DNA from 2 places in the Cobetia sp. MB87 genome. Region 2 is predicted to be linked to the other one. Evidence: predicted binding sites of a transcription regulator. Region 2 holds the regulator's gene; the other holds the start of a gene.
What was found. Region 2 encodes sigma-54, which starts transcription at its own class of promoters, with help from an activator protein. Its sites were predicted from a motif close to TGGCACNNNNNTTGCTNT; they were not measured.
Positions count from the first base shown of each region.

Region 1: CDPAHKCJ_RS04430 (HAD-IIB family hydrolase) is a predicted target of sigma-54. The motif match lies at 2,485-2,502, and genes of this name have one in related genera.

Region 1 covers NZ_VFBC01000005.1:251,746-261,858, forward strand. The annotation lists gene CDPAHKCJ_RS04420 (sugar phosphorylase) at 1-163, shown strand, start outside; gene CDPAHKCJ_RS04425 (glycosyl transferase) at 252-1,463, opposite strand; gene CDPAHKCJ_RS04430 (HAD-IIB family hydrolase) at 1,505-2,401, opposite strand; gene CDPAHKCJ_RS04435 (TRAP transporter large permease subunit) at 2,706-4,007, opposite strand; gene CDPAHKCJ_RS04440 (TRAP transporter small permease) at 4,007-4,639, opposite strand; gene CDPAHKCJ_RS04445 (TRAP transporter substrate-binding protein) at 4,818-5,882, opposite strand; gene CDPAHKCJ_RS04450 (FCD domain-containing protein) at 5,984-6,883, opposite strand; gene CDPAHKCJ_RS04455 (hypothetical protein) at 7,106-7,387, opposite strand; gene glyA (serine hydroxymethyltransferase) at 7,665-8,927, opposite strand; gene CDPAHKCJ_RS04465 (FtsX-like permease family protein) at 9,160-10,113, opposite strand, start outside.
Region 2 covers NZ_VFBC01000007.1:128,239-138,351, forward strand. The annotation lists gene raiA (ribosome-associated translation inhibitor RaiA) at 1-211, opposite strand, end outside; gene CDPAHKCJ_RS06615 (RNA polymerase factor sigma-54) at 866-2,314, opposite strand; gene lptB (LPS export ABC transporter ATP-binding protein) at 2,549-3,286, opposite strand; gene lptA (lipopolysaccharide transport periplasmic protein LptA) at 3,290-3,868, opposite strand; gene lptC (LPS export ABC transporter periplasmic protein LptC) at 3,980-4,663, opposite strand; gene CDPAHKCJ_RS06635 (HAD hydrolase family protein) at 4,663-5,232, opposite strand; gene CDPAHKCJ_RS06640 (KpsF/GutQ family sugar-phosphate isomerase) at 5,361-6,413, opposite strand; gene CDPAHKCJ_RS06645 (calcium/sodium antiporter) at 6,513-7,457, opposite strand; gene CDPAHKCJ_RS06650 (ATP-binding cassette domain-containing protein) at 7,772-8,692, shown strand; gene mlaE (lipid asymmetry maintenance ABC transporter permease subunit MlaE) at 8,689-9,489, shown strand; gene mlaD (outer membrane lipid asymmetry maintenance protein MlaD) at 9,489-9,953, shown strand; gene CDPAHKCJ_RS06665 (ABC transporter substrate-binding protein) at 10,108-10,113, shown strand, end outside.

The sequences.
Region 1 (10,113 bases), on a different contig from region 2:
TCAGCCGCGGGTACTGCCACTGCCGGAAAGCTGGCAAGGCGTCGCGCTGACCGACCACCTGTGCCACGACAAGGCCTATGACCCCACCATGGCACGCCGTCCCTATCAGGCGGCCTGGCTGATGGAGCAAGCAGTACGCCCGCCGGCCATCGAGGTCGTCTGACGCCCGCGCTTTCTCCTTCCGCCCACGACAACGGGGCTGCCAGTGGCAGCCCCGTTGTCGTGGGTCTTGCTGTTTCCCGCCGCGAGCGTTACTGGTTGTCCAGTTCCACCGCTTCGTGCATGCGCTCGAGCAGGTCCGGCACGGCTGACTGCACCCGGTTCCAGCTGGGAATGAAGGGCTTGTCGCGCGGGTTGTCGAGGAAGGCGCTGCCGGCATCCATGATGTTGGAGGCGAACAGCTCCACCGCCGCTTCCTCGCTGTGGCGGTCCACCGTCAGGCCATTCATGACGGCGTCGTTGTAGTAGGTCTCGATCAGATCCAGCGCGATACGATAGTAAGTGGCCTTGATGGTGCGGAAGGTCTCGCCGTGCATCTCGACGCCCAGCGTGGCCAGCTTGCGATACATGGCCTTGGCGATATCCAGACTCATGCGATTCAAGCCGCCCAGCGCATCTTCCTCTGACAGCGGCTGATGCTTGTGATCATAGGCATCGGCGATGTCCACCTGACACAGGCGCTTGGTGGAATAGTTGCGATGCACTTCGGACAGCACACCAATCTCCAGCCCCCAGTCGCTGGGGATGCGAATGTCCGCCAGCACGTCGGTGCGCATCGAGAACTCGCCGGACAGCGGATAACGATAGCTATCGAGATAATCCAGATACGGCAGCGGGCCATAGACCTTCTTGAGCGCACGGATCAACGGCGTGACCATCAGGCGTGCCACGCGGCCATTGAGCTTGCCCTGGGCGATGCGCGAGTAATACCCCTTGCAGAATTCGTAGTTGAACTGCGGATGGGCGACCGGGTAGATCAGACGCGCCAGCAAGCCGCGATCATAGGTGACGATATCGCAGTCATGCAGTGCCACTGCCTCGGCAATGCCTGATGACTGCACGTAGCCGGAGCAGTACCAGACGTTGCGCCCCTTGCCGGCCTCCATCGGCGCCAGACCATGCTCGGTCAGCTCTTCATCCAGTGCACGCAGACGTGGCCCATCGTTCCACAGGATGCGGTGATGCTGCGGCAGATGTGAGAAGAACTCCTTGGCATGCTCGAACTGGTCGCGGTCGGCGCGGTCCAGCCCGATCACGATCTCGCTGAGATACGGCACCTGCGCCAGCTCCTCGACGATATGCTTGAGTGCAGGGCCTTCCAGTTCGGAATACAGCGACGGCAGAATCAGGCTCATCGGTCGCTTGCGGGAGAAGCGCATCAGGTCCGCTTCGAGATCTTCCACCGGACGATCGGTCAGGTTATGGAAGTTGGTGATGATGCCATTCTGGTAAAAATCGCTCATGTCAGCTCCTTGTCATGCCGAAGACACGCATCAGGCAGGCGTCAGGCGCCCAGACCTCTGGATGTCCATTCTTCCGGCTGGCCATTGGCCAGCCAGTGACGCAATCCCTCGACCCATCCCTGCGGTCCGGGGAGATTGGCGCGAAAACAGCGGCGTTCATCCGCCAGTATCGGATAATCGGCAAGCTCCCGATCACGCTGCGAGGTATCCCCGATGCCGGGAATCAGCACAGCGTTGTCGACGGCGGCCAGCAGTGGCAGGTCATTGGCGCCATCACCGAAGCCCAGCGTCCAGGGGCGCACCCGCTCACAGAGCCGGTAGCGGGCGATCAGATAGCGCGCTGCCACGCCCTTGTCGCTGTCCCCGGTCACATGATGAAAGCGCCCACCACGTGTCAGCTTGAGGCCATGGCTGGCCAGACGCGTGCGGAATTCCTCGAGACGCTCCGGCGCGTCGCGCCACACCAGCGGTTCACTGGCATCACGCTCACCCGCCAGCGCCGCATCCGCCTCCCCCAACCCCGTCAGCTCGCTGATTCTTGCCACCGACATCGAGGCGAAGCCCTCGAAGGCAAATTCTCCGCTCAGCTTCTCAAGTACCGCGAGAATCCTGTCGCGGGGCATGGCCACCGCGATACGACACAGACCGTGCGCATCCGGGGCGCTGGCCTCCTCCAGTGGATAGGCACTCAGCCAGGAGGCCGGCAGCGCCACGACGCCGCCGTTCTCGGCGATCCACGGCTGACCCGCCAGCCCCAGAGAGTCCATCAGTGGCGTGAGTTCGGCCGCGGTCTTGGAAGTGTTGGGGACGATCCAGGCACCGCGCGCGCGCAGGCGGGTCAGCCAGCTGCGCGCCGGGCCCGGCGAGTAATCATGGTGATCCAGCAGCGAGCCATCCAGATCGGTCAGCAACAACAGCGGTGCTTGAGTCTCTGACATGTGAACTCTCCTCATGAAGTGCTGCAGCGTGTCGGGGGTCACCTCGACAGGATCTCGTGGCACCGGACAGGCATTGCAAGAGCATTGCAGGGAATGTGCCAAGATGGTGCAGAAGCCATGACAGCCTGACCCCTCTCACCGTGACCGTGTTTGTATGCCCGTTCACTTGCACCATAAAAGAGCACAAAGCCTGCCTTGCATGATGCCTCGCCACACGACGGCGCAAATCTTTCGTCACCAACGACGACGCCCTCGCAGATGCGAGGGCGTCGAGTCTTGGGCAAGCGGGCAACGTCTGTAGAGCCTAGACCAGCCACAGCGACAGTTGCGGCCACAGCAGCAACATCGCCAGCACACACAGCTGGATGGCGATGAACGGCAGCAGCGAGACGAAGATATCCTTGAGACTGATGCCTTCCGGTGCCACGCCTTTCAGATAGAAGGCGGCAGGCCCGAAGGGGGGCGACAGGAAGGACACCTGCATGTTGACCGCGAACAGCACGCCGAACCATACCGGGTCGTAGCCAAGCTGCACGATGATCGGCACGAAGATCGGCAGGGTCAGCATCGCGATGCCGATCCAGTCGAGGAACAGCCCCAGCAGCAGCAGGATCGCCATCATCACCATGATGATCGCCAGCGGCGGGATATCCAGGCCGAGAATCATGCTCGACACGAAGCGGTTGCCGCCCATCAGGTTGTAGACCCCGACCAGCGCCGCCGCGCCGATACCGATCCAGATGATCATGCCGCAGGTGTTCATGGTCTGGGACAGCGCACGCTGCATCAGGGTGATGGAGAACTCGCCGCGCAGCATCACCGCCACCAGCACGCCGAAGCTGCCCATCGCCGCGGCTTCGGTCACCGAGGCCACGCCACCGTAGATGGAGCCCAGCACCAGCCCCGCGATGACCGCCGGTACGCCGATGGCCTTGAGCAGCTCACGCTTGCTCTGGAAGCTGGCACGCCGCTCCTCCTCGGGCATCACCGGCCCTAGCGAAGGGTTGCGCAGACAGCGGATCAGCACGTAGATGATGTAGCTTGCCATCAGCACGATGGCCGGGGTGATCGCCGCGGTGAACAGGTCCGCGATCGACTGGTTGGCGATCAGGCCATAGATGATCAGCACGATGGAGGGCGGCATCATGGTGCCCAGCGAGCCCCCGGCACACACCACACCGATGGCGATGTGCTTGTCATAGCCGAGCCTGAGCATCTGCGGCAGGGCCAGAATCCCCAGCAGCACGATCTCACCGCCGATGATGCCGGACATCGCGGCGAGGAAGAACGCCACCACGATGGTCTGGATCGCCACGCCGCCTGGCAGGCGCCCTGCCATCACGCGCATGGCATTGAACAGGTCCTTGGCGATCCCCGAGCGATCCAGCAGCGAGGCCATCAACACGAACATCGGCACCGCCACCAGCGAATACTCGGTGACGAAGCCATAGACACGACTGGTGACCAGCGGCAGCGCCATCGGGCCGAACCAGCCGAAGGTGTAGGCCAATGCCACCAGCCCGGTGACGAAGGCCAGCGGCAATCCCGTGACCAGCAGCGCGAAGATGCCGCCGACCAGCAGCATCGTAGCCGTTGCGATATCCATCAGCGCGGCTCCTTGTGGTCAGCTGCGGCGTCGGAAGCGCCACGCGTCTCAGTGCCGCCCTCAGGCGGGCGGGACGAGAAGAAGGTCTGGTAGAGATGCCACAGCGCCTGCAAGGTCATCACCGCCAGCGCGAACAGGATCACGCCCTTGGTCAGCGCCGGAAACGGCGGATTCCATGAGGTGCCGGAGCGCTCCAGCTGCCACTCGCCCAGCGGACTGTGCGAGGCACGCCAGAACATGACCCAGCCTGCGTAACTCATCGCCAGACAGAAGACGAACGTCATCACGTCATTGAAGCAGTCCAGCACGTAGCGAAAGCGCGTGCCGACCAGGTCGTAGAGCACACGCACGCGAATGTGGCGATTGTTGGCCAGTGCCGCCGGACCACCCAGCGCGAAGCTGGTCGCGACCAGGAAGATCACCGTCTCATGCACCCAGGAGGTCGGCGAATCGAGGCCATAGCGCATCACTACCTCGAACACGCTGATCGCCATCGCCAACAACACCAGCCACGCCGCGGAGCGCGTGCCCTTGCCGACCAGGCGGTCCAGCGGCGTGCGCGTGCCCAGATTCGGGTCGTGGTCATCCGACGCCTCGGGTAGCCCCGGCGACGCCACATCATGTTCTGCCATATCGAATTCCTTGCTGACTCGCTGCCTCAAGGAGAATCGGCGCGCCCAGTGAGCACGCCGACCTTGATCTCCCGCGTCTTTATCGTTCTGCCACCCCGTGGCTGACAGAGTGGCTATCCGCGTGGCTAGCTGACTGGCGCCACGCGGCAACTGGCGCCCATCCCGCGCGCAAGCCGGCTCACATCAGGTTGCGGTCGGTCAGGAAGGTGACCACGGACTCGTAGACCTTGCCGGTCAGCTCGTTCTTCTCGGCCCATACCTTCCACTCCTGCTGGGCGATGCGACGGAACTTGGCGCGTTCTTCCGGCGCCATGTCGATCACCTCGATATCCGGATTGGCTCGCGCCGCGCTCACCGCCTTGAGGTCACGGGCCTTGAGAGTGAAGACCATGTCGTAGGCCATCGAGTCAGTCGCAGTCTCCATGATCGCCTTCAGATCCGCCGGCAGGCCGTCCCAGATGCCCTTGTTCATCGACACCGCCACCATCGGCAACGAGTGGAAGCCCGGGTAGGACGGATACTTGGCGAAGCTGTGCAGGCCCTGGTCATCATTGGTGGCGAAGACGGTGTAATCCGCCGCGTCGATCACGCCCTTCTCCAGGCCGGTGTAGACCTCGGAGCCCGGCAGGTTGACGGGCGCCGCGCCGGCCTTCTGGAAGATGTTGTAGACCATGCCTTCCGGGGCACGCACCTTGAGGCCCTTGAGGTCATCGACGGTACGCACCGGCTTCTTGGAGACGAAGGACTCAAGCCCGGTGGCGCCCGCGCCGATCAGATGCACGCCGTAGGGCTCGACCAGCTCGTTGTAGAGCGCTTCACCGCCGCCGTGCTGCATGTATTCGAGATATTCCAGCGGGTCACCCCAGGCACCTACCAGGTTGCCCAGCATGCCGAAGGCCGGATTCTGGCCCGAGAAGTAGGACGGGTCCGTCAGGTGGCCCTGCAGGATGCCGGCGCTGACGGCGTCCAGCGTCTGGTTGGCCTGCACCACGGCATTGACCGGCAGGATCTCGATGGCGATGCGGCCATCCGACATGGTCTTGATGTTCTCGGCCCAGGCCTTCTTGACCTCGAACTGCGGCTCACCGGCCGTCTCGGAGGTCTGGAAGGTCCATTCGTACTCGGCGGCCCAGCTCGGTGTGGCGACCAGCGCGGCGCCCACGGCGGTGGACAGGGCCAGCGCCTTGAGCGTGACACGGGCGGGTGCGGCAGTGGTGAGCGGCGAGGTAGTGGAACGCGGCATGGTGAAACTCCTGACTTGTTGTTATGACGTGTTATGACGTTCTGTGGACAATGGAAGACGTGCAGGCACTTCTCGGCGTGGCGAACGCCACGAGGTGCCGTTCACTCGCTTGATAGCGGTGCAGACAGACTGGGCAGCTGGCCGAAGCGGCGCAGCAGCTCCAGCGGTTCCTGGGCGCGCCCGGCGGGATGACTGCCTTCAGAGGCCACAGGCATGGCAAGCCCGAGGTCCTGGCCGGTGCGGTCCAGTACATGCAGGGTCGCGGCGTGGGCGGCATCGGGCTGGCGTAGACGGATCGCCTCCATCACTGCGCGATGGCGGCCGAGGCTGTCACCCAGCTCCGAGGCATTGTGATTGGAAGTCGCCACCAGCAGGCTGATCGACGGCTTGAGCACATGGCCAAGCTGCGCCCAGATGACATTGTGGGTCGCGGCGAAGATGGCGTCATGGAAGGCGATATCGGCACGGTCGAACTCCTCCATGGCGCTGCCGCCATGCACCGCTGCAGCCATGCCGTCGTAGGCCTGCTCGATGGCGGACAGGTCCTGGGCGGTGGCCTCGGTGGCCGCCAGGGCGGCGACGAAGGGTTCGATGGAGATGCGGAAGGCGTAGATGTCCCGCGCCAGCTGCGGATGTGGCATCGCGTAGCGCGTCATCCAGCCGGTGACACGCGGATCGAGCAGATGCCACTCGCTGAGAGGATTGACGCGGGTGCCCTGGCCGGTGGTGCGGGTGAGAATCCCGGCATTGACCAGGCTCTGGATCGCAGTGCGCACGGTGGCGCGGCTCTGGGCGTGCTGATCACACAGGTCCAGCTCACGAGGAATCAGGCTGCCCGGCGGGTAGCGATTCTCGAAGATGGCCTGCGCCAGCCATTCGGCGACATCGACACGCGCGGTCGAGGTGTCGCCGGCGTTAGCCTCTGCTGCGGACTCGGGCGTAGAAGAAGAGGCTTTGGCGCGCGGGCTGCCGCCAGGGGCACTCGTGGGAGGCGTGGTCATGATCGAACGTTCCTTGATGGCGTGGCGCGTCATTTGTAACTCGCGCACATCCTTCACGGGATGCATCGCGGCGCGCTCTTGTCCGTCAAGGAATAGCCCATGTCAGACATGCCAACAAGACACCCTAGACCAAGGGTGAGACCCGACTTTGGTCACACTTTTACGCAACCCCATGTTGCGAAAGGACTATTCAGGTGCTGGCAATTTCCCCGTGTGCTGGCGTCATGCCGTGAATCGCACACGCCCGATCGACACCGTACGCTCGGCACCGCTGTCCGCGACCACCGTTCTCAGCGCTTCCTCGCCTGCCGCGCCGAAGCTGGCCGACAGCTCGATCTGGCTGACGCCCTGGGCGACCAGTTCACTGACCAGCCGCTCGGCGGCCCTCAGCGTCCCCAGCGTGGCGACGGAAATGCGGACCTCGCCGCTGCCCTGACTGCTCAATGAGGTATTGCCGCTGTTCTCGACCAGGATCAGAAAGGCATGGTGCTGCATGACGGCCATGGAAGCCTCCTTGCACGAAGATGAGCAGAGTGTGTCCGGCATCGAGAATAGCGTAGCGCGTCCGCCCTCAGGCACAGGCTGATCTTTCTGAGCGCTGGTTGACCACTCTCCCACCCCGCTGTGCACCACGCCACTCGGCCTCGGCTGGCCGTGGTGCGGGCACAAAAAAACGCCTGCCGCTTGCGCGACAGGCGTTTCTTGTCTGGTGCATGACAGCGTTACGCCACTGTCAGCCCTGCTGCAGTGAGGGCCAGCCGGGCTGGCACCTCATCACGCCTCAGGCGTAGACCGGCAGACGTGCACAGACGGCGGAGACCTTGGCCTGCACCTCTGCTTCGGCAGCGGCGGAATCGCCGGCGACCATCGCGTCGAGGATGTCGCAGATCCAGCCGGCCAGTTCCAGACACTCCTGCTCCTGGAAACCACGCGTGGTGACGGCCGGAGTACCGATGCGCAGACCGGAGGTGACGAACGGCGACTGCGGGTCACCCGGTACGGCGTTCTTGTTGACGGTGATGTGGGCACGGCCCAGCGCAGCGTCAGCGTCCTTGCCGGTCAGGCCCTGCTTGACCAGAGACAGCAGGAACAGGTGGTCTTCGGTGCCGCCGGAGACGACTTCGAAGCCGCGCTCCAGGAACACGGACGCCATCGCCTTGGCGTTCTTGACCACTTGCTTCTGGTAAGTGGTGAAGGCCGGGTCCATCGCTTCCTTGAAGCACACTGCCTTGGCCGCGATGACGTGCATCAGCGGGCCGCCCTGGCCGCCCGGGAAGACAGCGGAGTTCAGCTTCTTCTCGATGTCGGCATTGCCTTCGGCGGACAGGATCAGGCCGCCACGCGGACCGCGCAGGGTCTTGTGCGTGGTGGTGGTGACGACGTGGGCGTGGGGCAGCGGGCTCGGGTAGACGCCAGCGGCGACCAGACCGGCCACGTGGGCCATGTCGACCAGCAGGTAGGCACCCACTTCGTCGGCGATCTTGCGGAACTCGGCCCAGTCGATGATCTGGGAGTAGGCGGAGAAGCCGGCGATGATCATCTTCGGCTTGTGCTCACGCGCCAGACGCGCGACTTCGGCGTAGTCGATCAGGCCGTTCTCGCCCAGACCGTACTGCACGGCATTGTAGTGCTTGCCGGAGAAGTTCGGACGTGCACCGTGAGTCAGGTGACCACCCGCGTCCAGGCTCATGCCCAGAATGGTGTCGCCCGGCGAGACCAGCGCCTGGAAGACGGCACTGTTGGCCTGGGAACCGGCGTGCGGCTGAACGTTGGCGTAGGTGGCACTGAACAGTTCGCAGGCACGATCGATGGCCAGCTGCTCGACCTTGTCGACGAACTCGCAACCGCCGTAGTAACGCTTGCCCGGGTAACCTTCCGCGTACTTGTTGGTCAGCTGGGAGCCTTGCGCCTGGATGACGCGGGGGCTGGCGTAGTTCTCGGAGGCGATCAGCTCGATGTGAGCTTCCTGGCGAACGACTTCGTCGTCCATGGCGCTCAGGAGCGCATCATCAAAACCGGCAATCTGCATGTCACGGGTGAACATCGGGTGTCCTCGCCTGAAGGGTGATGACGACAGCGAATTCCGGCGCGGCCGGCTCGCCATCTGGGGGTAAGATCAGGACCAGCATGATACCTCAGCCAGCGGTGCGATTCACATGAATCAGCATCATTGTTAACGCAAGGCGGCCCCATGACCGAGACGACGATCATGTGGCCGCAGGTTGACGTCGTCTGGCGTCATCATCCGGCGCTGCGATGACGAGGCCTGACACTGCTCACTGCAGGGCGCGCAGCCCCGCCATCGGCGGCTGGCGCCTCACGTCTCTCGACAGCCAGAAGCCCAGCCCGCCGATCAGCACGCCACCCGCCAGCGGCAGCAGCACCCACAGCCAGGGATGCAGCACCACCGGCAGCCCCAGCCAGCCGGAATAGAGTCCGACCGCCGCGCCTTCAGCGAGCATCGCCGCCAGCAGCCCACTGAGCAGGCCGAGCAGCACGAACTCAGCGGCCTGCAGGCGTGCCAGCAGCCCCTGACCTGCGCCGAACACCTTGTACAGCGCGCCTTCATGCTCACGTGCCGGACGACTGGCCACCAGCGCCGCGTAGAGCACGCTGGCCCCCGCCAGCAGCACCAGCCCCAGAATCAGCTCCACCGCACGCGACACCTGGGCGATCAGCTCCTGCACGCGGGTCAGGATGGCGTCGATATTGATCAACGACACGCTGGGGTAGTCGCGCACCAGCGGCGCCAGCTTGCGCTCATCCTCGAGATGAAACGCCGTCATGTAGCTGTGGGCGAAGCTCTCGAGCGCACCGGGCGGGAAGATGACGTAGAAGTTGGGCAGGAAGCTGTCCCAGTCGACATGACGCAGATTGACCACCTGCGCCTTGACGGTCTCGCTGCCGATGGTGAACGACAGGCTGTCACCGATGACCAGCCCCATGCGCTCGGCAAGCTCCTCCTCCATCGACACCGGCACGCCCTGCGTGGCGGCGAGGCGACTGCGCGTCTCGCTGTCTGCATCGGCAAAGTCACTGATCGGCGCCCACTCGCCCGCCGACAGGCGGTTGTGGTCCGGCAGATCACGATGCCAGGTCAGGTTCAGCTCACGCTGCGGGACGCCCTGCTGCGCACCATCCCCCTCGTCACTGCGCCCTTCCTGCATGCCGCCTGCCGCCGGCTGATCAGACTGGGCCGACGTATTGCTGCCAGCAGCCTGGAGTCGCTG
Region 2 (10,113 bases):
ACATGTTGGGGTCTTCTGCCAGGGCGTGGAGGTCAGCGCCTGCCGCGTGCAAGGTGCAGGCAGCCTGCTGGCGCTCCTTCTCGATCGACAGTGTCACCTGAACATTGGTGATGTTGTCGTAATGCCGTTCGAGGCGAGCGAGCTTCTCGTTGACGTAATCGCGGAGAGGATCGGTAAGTTCCACATGATGCCCGGTGATATTCACTTGCATGGACACGCTCCTTTATCCAGCGGGTTGCCATTCAATTGTAACCCTTTTTGACTACGAGCAAACCCTGATCGGACGCTCTGCAACAGGCTTGACGGCCACCGTCTGGTGATGTTTTCGCACCCTTGCCAGTGGCGTCAGATGTCGTGAGCGTCTGTACCGACAATGCCCAAGCTTTGCGCAAAGATCAACGCTGCGCTGCATCGTGGCTCAGTGCTTGTCTTCAACTCAGTGAGGGGTAACGGAGTGGACTTCAAGGCAGCGTCTGATGGGTGGTGCGTGAAAGACGCGCAAGAAGGCGGGTTTTCGTCGCCAATCCCTGCATGTACGTCGCCTTTCAGGCGCTTCGATTGTGTGGAGCAAGCGGCCTGTCGGAGAGGTCATCAAGTGTTATCCACGTGCAACAGGCGCAAAAGTGACTTTAAAAACATGCGATTGACGGAGAATGGCACTACCGGAGCGGCAGATTTTTGCCATCATCCTGTGCTCCGTCATTGGCCATGATGGGGCATTGACGAGCGGTTGGCGGGGTGACAGGGCGCGCGACAGGCGCCCGATACCCGCGAAGTCAGAAGCTGGCGAGCGGAAGATCCAGCGCTTGAAGTTGGCGGCGGCTGCCATTGCAGAGGTGAGGGCATGGCAGCCGCAGGTGACGCGTCAGGCCAGACGCTTGCGCTCGCTGGAGGACGGGATGCCCATCGCTTCGCGATACTTGGCCACGGTACGGCGTGCGACCTCGATGCCATCGCTGGCGAGCAGATCGACCAGTCGAGAGTCGGAGAGAGGCTTGCGGGCCGGCTCTTCCGCGATCAGCTTGCGGATACGGGCACGAATGGCGGTGCTTGAGTGGGCGTCGCCACTGCCACTGCCACCGACCTGGCTCGAGAAGAAGAACTTGAGCTCGAAGACGCCGCGCGGGGTGTGGATATACTTCTGGGTCGTGACCCGCGAGATGGTCGATTCGTGCATCTCGACCACTTCGGCGATGTTGGCCAGAATCAGCGGCTTCATGCCTTCCTCGCCTTGCTCGAGGAAGTCGATCTGACGCGCCATGATCTCGCGGCCGACCTTGAGCAGGGTGTCATTGCGCGATGACAGGCTCTTCATCAGCCAGCGCGCTTCCTGCAGGTTGTCCTTGAGGAAGGTGTTGTCGGCGGACTTGTCGGCACGCTTGATCAGCGCGGCGTATTCCGGTTGGATGCGCAGCTTGGGCAGCGCTTCCGGGTTGAGCTCGACCTGCCAGCCATGGCGGGTATGGCGCACCAGCAGATCAGGGATCACGTAATCGCTGGCGGGCTCGCCCCAGGCGGATGCCGGACGCGGATCGAGCGCGCGCACCAGGCGGATGACGTGATCCAGCTCGTCATCGTCAAGGCTCAGGCGGCGCTTGAGCAGCTTGCGGTCATCGTTGCCCAGAGCCTCGAGGAATTGACGTACCAGGCGTCGCGCCTGCGCCAGCAGCGGCAGGTCATCCGGTAACAGTGCCAGTTGCAGCAGCAGACACTCGCGCAGATCACGGGCGAAGACGCCGGTCGGGTCGAATTGCTGCAGACGCAGCAATACCTGCTCGAGCTCGGAGGCCTTGAGGCCGGGCAGGCCCTGGCCACGCAGGCCATCGACCAGCTCGTCGAGTGACAGGCTCAGATAGCCGGCTCCGTCGACGGCATCGATCAGGCTCTCCGCCATCTGGCGTTCACGACCATCGAGGTCGGTCATCGCCAGCTGCCAGCGCAGGTGGTCCTGCAGGCTCTCGACACTGGTATTGCGATCGAAGTCCGGCCCTTCTTCGCTCCCGCTGCCACTGCCGGAGCTGGTCAGGCTACCGGCGTGGTCCTGGTAGAGGTCCGACCAGTCACTGTCGAGGGGGTATTCCTCGGGAATCTCGCTCGAGGAGTCGGCAGTGGAGATCTCGCTCGAATCCTGTGTCTCGACGACATCCAGCGACTCGTAGTCCTCGTCGAGCTCCAACATGGGGTTGGACTCGAGGGCTTGCTGAATCTCCTGACGCAGGTCGAGCGTCGACAGCTGCAGCAGCTGGATCGCTTGCTGAAGCTGCGGCGTCATGGTCAGCGAGGTGCCGAGGCGGAGTTGCAGGGTGGGTTTCATGGAGTCAGTCAATTCACGGCAAAGGAACGTGCTTACTACGCTATACCGTGACTCGGGGCACTGACAAGTGGTTGCCGTGAATATTCAAGCAACTTGCATGCCATGTTTCCACCAAGGTGGTATGGACGTCATGCATGCGTCTGATGTCAGACATGAAAAAGCCGCTACGCGATAAAATCACGCAGCGGCTTTTGAAGCTTTCGCCTCCGGTGGGGCTCAGCGTATCTGCTGACCCTAGAGCTTGAACTCGTGGCCCAGGTAGACGTCGCGCACCTGCTGGTTGGCCAGGATGGAGTCCGCGTCACCGTGGGCGATGATCTGGCCATCGCCGACGATATAGGCGGTATCGCAGATATCGAGTGTCTCGCGCACGTTGTGGTCGGTGATCAGCACGCCGATGCCACGATCGCGCAGTTGGCGCACGATGCTCTTGATCTCGCCCACCGAGATGGGGTCGACGCCGGCAAAGGGCTCATCGAGCAGCACGAAGTCCGGCTCGGTGGCCAGTGCCCGGGCGATCTCGACCCGTCGACGCTCCCCGCCGGACAGGCTCATGCCGGCGCTGGCGCGGATGTGCGTGATGCTGAATTCCTCGAGCAACTCTTCAAGGCGTGCCTTGCGGCCATTGCGATCCAGGTCCTTGCGGGTCTCCAGAATCGCCATGATGTTGTCGGCCACCGACAGCTTGCGGAAGATCGATGCCTCCTGCGGCAGATAGCCGATGCCGGCGCGTGCACGCTGATGCATGGCGGCAGCGGAGAGGTCCTTGTCATCGATGGAGACGTTGCCGGCATCGGCGCGCACCAGCCCGACGATCATGTAGAACGAGGTCGTCTTGCCGGCGCCGTTGGGGCCCAGCAGGCCGACGATGTCGCCCTGGCGGATCTCCAGCGAGATGTCCTTGACCACCTTGCGGCCCTTGTAGGCCTTGGCCAGATGGCGAGCGCTCAGCGTACGCGGAGTAGCAGTCATGACTCAGTTTTCCTTGCTGGCATTGGCGCCACGCGGCGTCAGAGTCATGTGCACGCGACCGCCTTCGGTCTGCTGTGCCGTCTTGCTGTTGTTGGCGTTCACCTGGCGCTTGTCGAGGAAGTACTCCACGTAGCCGCCTTCGAAGGTATCATCGCCTTTTTCGAGCCGCGCATTGCCGACCAGCTCCACGCGACGCTCCAGTGCATGGTAGCGGATGGTGTCGGCCCAGCCCTTGACCAGCTTCTCGTCGGGCGCGGGTTGCTGTTCCAGGTAGGCACGCTTGCCGGTGGCCTTGACCAGCGAGATCTCGCCGCTACCGGCGCGGCTGATATCGACGCGGCTGGCATCGAGTTTCATGCTGCCCTGGCGCATCTCCACCTGACCGGTGTAGGTGGCGGTACCGGCCTTGTCGTCGAGAGACAGGGCATCCGCGGCGATGTTGATCGGCTGGCTGGCATCGCTGTCCAGCGCCATGGCGGCCGGGGCGAAGGTGGACATGCCCAGTGCCAGGCAGAGCGCCATGACACCGCTGTTGAGGGTCTGGCGACAGGCCGTCAAGGGCTTGCGAGTCGTGGAAGTCATGGTGGCTCCTTGGCATGACGGGGTCGCCGCCCGAGCAATGATGCCATCGAGCGGCAGAGAATAAGGTATTGCGGCGCGGGTCATGGCGCGAAGGCCGCCAGCCCGGCAGGTTCATTCATCGCTGGCAGGCGCTGCCTCGAAGGTGCTGTTGACGCGCCCATCCTCGGTGGTGGTGCTGTCGGCGCCCGAGTCGATGCGCTCGGCTTCCTTGCTGGCTTCGCTCTGGCCCTTGCCGGGTTGCAGAACGCTGCGAACGCGGCCCTGCAGCACGGCGGCATCCTGGGAGAGGTCGGCGCTGAAGCTGTCGCTCTCGACATGCTGGCCATTCTGGGTGATCACGACCGGCACGTCACTCCAGGCGCGGTTCTGATCACGGCTGTAGTGCAGGACATCGGTATCGAGGGTCCAGCGGTCATCGGGCTGGCGCAGCCTGGCATTGCCCTCGAGGGTGAAGGTGTCGCCGCCGGCGCTCAGCACGCCACTGTCACCCGTGGCATACCAGCGGCGGTCTTCACTGTCGTTGGTGCGAATCTTCGGGGTCTGCGCCCGGGTCACGTCATCGCCTGGCGTGTGCTCGATATGCGGTGATGACATGGATTGGATCGCCACACCGCGCGCATCGAAGCGTGTCATGTCTGCCCCGTCGAGATAGTAATCCGGCTCACTGCTGTCGACCTCGACATTGACGGTCGATTCCAGGCTGTTGCGCTGCTCGATCAGCGCCAGCACGCCACCGACGAGCAGCAACAGCAGCATCAGCCAGAGACGCGGAGAAGGGCGGGGCAGACGTAACATCAGGGACGCGACTCCTGCAGGTAGGTATCCAGCACCGAGGCCCAGTGGCCCTGTGCCTTGAGCAGCAGATCACAGAGCTCGCGCACGGCGCCATCGCCGCCCTGGCGTGAGGTGACCCAGTTGGCTTCGCTCATCACGTAAGCCATGGCGTTGGGCACGCTGACGCCGAGACCGACACGACGAATGGCCTCGCGGTCCGGCAGGTCATCGCCACAATAGGCGACGTCTTCCAGCTCGATCCCGTGCTCGCGGCACAGGTCGGTCAGCGCGACCAGCTTGTCTTCGCGGCCCTGGATGACATCCTGAATGCCCAGCTCCTTGGCGCGACGCTCGACCATAGGCGAGCTGCGGCCGGTAATCAGCGCGACGCGAACGCCACTGCGCAGCACCAGCTTGAGGCCATGGCCATCCTGGACGTGAAAGGACTTGGTCTCCACGCCGTTGGCATCGTAGTGCAGGCGGTTGTCGGTGAGCACGCCATCCACATCCAGCGCCAGCAGACGCACGCGGCGTGCGCGGTCGATGATGTCCTGCGGATATTCGTCGCTCAGGGAATTCGTGTCGCTCATGGTCTTTCTCCTCGCACTCCGTGCATGCTTGACGCTGTCCTGTGAACGGCGCTGATGGGCGTTGAGCGGTAGCGTCTGCTGCCGGGACGATCTGCCGTCGAACAGAGACAGCGAACGCCCGCGGGAGTTCAGATCACGCCGCTGGCCAGCAGGCCGTGCATATGGATGGCTCCGATGGGGTGCTCATCCTCGTCACAGACTACCAGAACGCTGATGCGGTTTTCTTCCATGATGCGCACCGCTTCGGCGGCCAGCATGCTGGCGCGCACGGTCTTGCCGCCGCGGGTCATGACATCATCGACCTTCAGCGCCCGCAGATCGCCGTGCTGGTCGAGGGTGCGGCGCAGGTCACCATCGGTATAGACACCGACAAGATGGTCATCATCATCGATCACGCAGGTGAAGCCCATTCCCTGACGCGTGATCTCGAGCAGCGCATCGCGCAGCGGGCTACCGAGCGCCACGCGCGGCAGGGCATCGCCCTGATGCATGACATCCTGCACGCGCAGCAGCAGGCGTCGGCCCAGGCTGCCGCCCGGATGGGAAAGCGCGAATTCCTCGGCAGTGAAGCCACGGGCCTCCAGCAGTGCCACCGCCAGGGCATCGCCCATCACCAGCGCGGCGGTGGTCGAGGCAGTGGGTGCCAGATTCAGCGGGCAGGCTTCCTGGGCGACGCTGGTGTCCAGGTGGGCCTCGGCGTCACGCGCCAGGGTCGAGCCGGGTTTGCCGGTCATCGAGACCAGCGGGGTGCCCATGCGCTTCAAGAGCGGCAGCAGCGCAGTGACTTCGGCGGTCTCTCCGGAGTTGGACAGCGCCAGCACCACATCGGCCGGCGTGATCATGCCCAGGTCGCCATGGCTGGCTTCCCCGGGATGGACGAAGAAGGCCGGGGTGCCGGTGCTGGCCAGGGTGGCGGCGATCTTGCTGGCGACATGGCCGGACTTGCCCATGCCGGTCACGATGACGCGGCCCCTGGTGGCCAGCATCAGCTGACAGGCACGGTCGAAGTCGTCATCGAGATGGCTTTCGAGCGCGGCGATGGCCGCTTCTTCAATGGCGAAGGTGCGGCGGGCGCTGGCGCGGAAATCCGCCTGGCTGGCAGGAGTCTGATCGGCGGCGGACTGACTTGAAGCAGAGGCGCCAGGCGCGGTGGCATGCGGAGTGCTGGAAGGCTCGGTCATGATCGAATTGTTGCCTGTGGTTGGCCAGGGCTCATGCCGCACGGAAAGGGCGTGTCATCCCGCGCGGCGGCGTGGCAAACGATGATGAAGATGCTGCCGTCAGCGAGTCAGGCTGATGGCAAGCCAGGCCGTGTAGGCCAGATAGCAGGCGAGCAGGATAACACCTGGGCCGCGGCCGATGCGTCCACGGCGCTGCCAGATGAGCAGCGCGGCCAGCAGCAGCGTCAGCCCCAGCATCACCGGATAGTCGCGGCTGATGGCGCTGCCATCCACCGGGCCTGGCGCCAGCAGGCCCGGCACGGGCAGGACGGCGAGGATGTTGAACAGGTTGGAACCGATGACGTTGCCGATGGCGATGTCGTGGTGGCGCTTGAGGGCGCTGGCCACGCTGGCGGCCAACTCCGGCAGGCTGGTGCCGATGGCGATCACGGTCAGGCCGATGATCAGTTCCGGCACGCCGAGTGCCTGGGCGATGTCGGTGGCCCCCCATACCAGCGCGCGCGAGCTGGCGATCAGCACCGCCAGCCCGATCAGCAGCCAGAAGATGGCGCGTCCGGTGCTCATCTCGGGCACGTCATCCTGGCTTTCCGCCTCGCTCGGCGAGTCGACCTTGAACAGCCACACCAGCGTGAAGACCAGCAGGGCCAGCAACAGGATGCCATCGAGACGCTCGAGTCCGCTGTTGGACAGCGCATAACCGCCCAGTGCCGTGGCCGCCAGCAGCAGCGGCAGCTCGCGGCGTACCAGCCCGAAATGCACCGGAATCGGGGCGATCAGCGCCGTGACACCGAGCACCAGGCCGATATTGGCGATGTTGGAGCCCAGCGCATTGCCGGTCGCGATATCCGGAGTGCCATCAAGAGAGGCCATGATGGAGACGACGATCTCGGGGGCAGAGGTGCCGACGGAGACGATCGTCATCCCGATCAGCAGTTTGCTCATCCCGGCGCGCCACGCAGTGGCCGCGGCTCCTTCGACGAAGCGATCAGCACTCCAGACAAGACCAATCAGGCCGATGACGACTGCAAGGATGGGAAATAGCATCAGAACTCTCGGGGCAGGGGGCAGGGCGGTGGCGTATCGCCGGGAACCGCGCCATTAAACGCATCCCCCCAATCCATTGCAAGACGGCGGCCTTGTTCGCATTGCAGAGCGTGTTGTCGGGCGCATTGCTGACTGCGTCACCATCCGCGGCACGGCTCTGTTGCCTGATGAGACTGGCGGCATGGGGGTGGGTTCGGATACGATGTTCGCTAACTAACTTGATCCTTGGATCCCATGACTCGGACATTCGACCTGTCCGCGAGCCGACTGCGTGTGGCTCGTCACGGCGAAGGTCCCTCACAGCGGATGCTTCTATGACTGATTTGCCCGGTCAGACCGCAACCCGGACGGGTGCGGACGGCCAGGATGCGCAGGCTTCTTCACGCGGCGCGGCAGGCGAGATCAATCTCGATGACGCCCTGATTCGTGTCGAAGGCCTGCGGTTCACCCGTGGAGAACGCGAGATATTCTCCGGCATCGACCTCAAGATCCCGCGTGGCAAGATAACCGCCATCATGGGGCCTTCCGGTACCGGCAAGACGACACTGCTCAAGTTGATCGGCGGCCAGCTGACACCTTCGGCAGGGCGCGTCGAGATCGCCGGGTTGCATGTGCATGGCCTGTCGCGGCGCGAGCTGTTTCGGATGCGCCGTCGCATGGGCATGCTGTTTCAGAGCGGTGCCCTGTTCTCCGATCTGAGCGTGTTCGAGAACGTTGCCTTCCCGCTGCGCGTCCACACCGATCTCCCCGATGCGATGATTCGTGACATCGTGCTGATCAAGCTCGAGTCCGTCGGGCTGCGCGGCGCGCGTGAATTGATGCCGGCCGAACTCTCCGGCGGCATGACGCGGCGTGTGGCACTGGCGCGAGCCATCGCGCTGGACCCGGACCTCATCATGTACGACGAGCCCTTTGCCGGCCAGGACCCCATCTCGATGGGCGTGTTGGTCAATCTGATCCGGCGCCTCAACGATGCGCTGGGAATGACGGCGCTGGTGGTCTCGCACGATATCAAGGAAACGCTGACCATCGCCGATTACGTCTACGTGATCGCCGATGGCAAGGTGATGGCGCAGGGCACCCCCGAGGCGCTGAACGCCGAGTCGGACCCGCGCGTGGCCCAGTTCATCCATGGCAAGCCGGATGGCCCGGTGCCCTTCCATTATCCCGCCCCGGACTTCGCCGGCGACATTCTCGATGGTCGCGAATCGGCAACCCGCAGGAGAGAGTCATGAGTGGTCTGAATCGTGGCCCGCTCGGGGCCATCACGTCACTGGGCCGCAGCAGCATCGACGTGATCGCGGCCATCGGGCGTGCCGGCATGCTGCTGGTACAGGCCGGTATCGGCATTCCGTCTCGTGAGGGCATCGGCCTGTGGGTACGGCAGATGCATTTCGTCGGTGTGCTGTCGCTGGCCATCGTGCTGGTCTCGGGGCTGTTCATCGGCATGGTGCTGGCGCTGCAGGGCTACACCATTCTGGTCGGTTTCGGCGCCGAGGAGGCGCTGGGGCAGATGGTGTCGCTGTCACTGCTGCGCGAGCTGGCACCTGTGGTCGCGGCCTTGCTGTTCGCCGGGCGCGCGGGGTCGGCGCTGACGGCGGAGATCGGCCTGATGAAGGCCACCGAGCAGTTGACCAGCATGGAGATGATCGGCGTCGATCCGCTCAAGCGCATCGTCGCGCCGCGCCTGTGGGCCGGTTTCGTCTCGTTGCCGCTGCTGACCATCGGCTTCAGTGTCGTCGGCATCTGGGGCGGCAAGCTGGTGGGGGTCGACTGGCTGGGTATCTACGAGGGCGCCTACTGGAGCAGCATGCAGTCGAACGTCGATTTCATCGGTGATGTCATGAACGGCGTCATCAAGTCACTGGTCTTCGGGCTGGTGGTCAGCTGGATCGCCGTCTTCCAGGGCTATGACCTGATCCCGACCTCGGAAGGCATTTCGCGTGCCACCACGCGTACCGTGGTTTATTCATCTTTGGCGGTGCTGGGACTCGACTTTGTCCTCACGGCCGTCATGTTCGGAGAGATTTGATGAAACGTACCCGCATGCTCGAGTTCGGCGTGGGCCTGTTCATACTCGCTGGTTTCTTGGGAATGGTCTTCCTGGGGCTGCGTGTCAGCGGCGTCACGTTCCAGCAGGCCGATGACACCTTCGTGCTCAATGCCAACTTCTCAGGGATCGGAAGCCTCAAGGCGCGGTCAAAGGTCACGATGGCAGGTGTCGCCGTCGGCAGCGTCGAGAAGATCGAGCTGGACCCGAAGTGGTTTGACGCCCGTGTCACGATGAAGCTGGACAGCAGCCTGCGTGGCAAGCTGAGCAAGGACACCACCGCCGCCATCCTGACGTCCGGCCTGCTGGGCGAGCAGTACATCGGCCTGAGCACCGGGGGAGACCCGGACGTGCTGGAGGACGGCGATACCATTCGCGATACCCAGTCTGCACTGGTGCTGGAAGAGTTGATCCAGCAGTTCGTGTCCAATTTTTCGAAGAGCTGATTCTCGAAGCGTTGATATTCGAAGTATTGATATTCGATGCGCTGTTCATCGAAGTGCAGGCACCCGGCGCACGCGTGTGATGCACCGAAAGACCTGACTCGGTGCCTGCGGTTTCACGTTCGAGCACGATGCACATTTTCAAGGAGCAACCCTGATGACC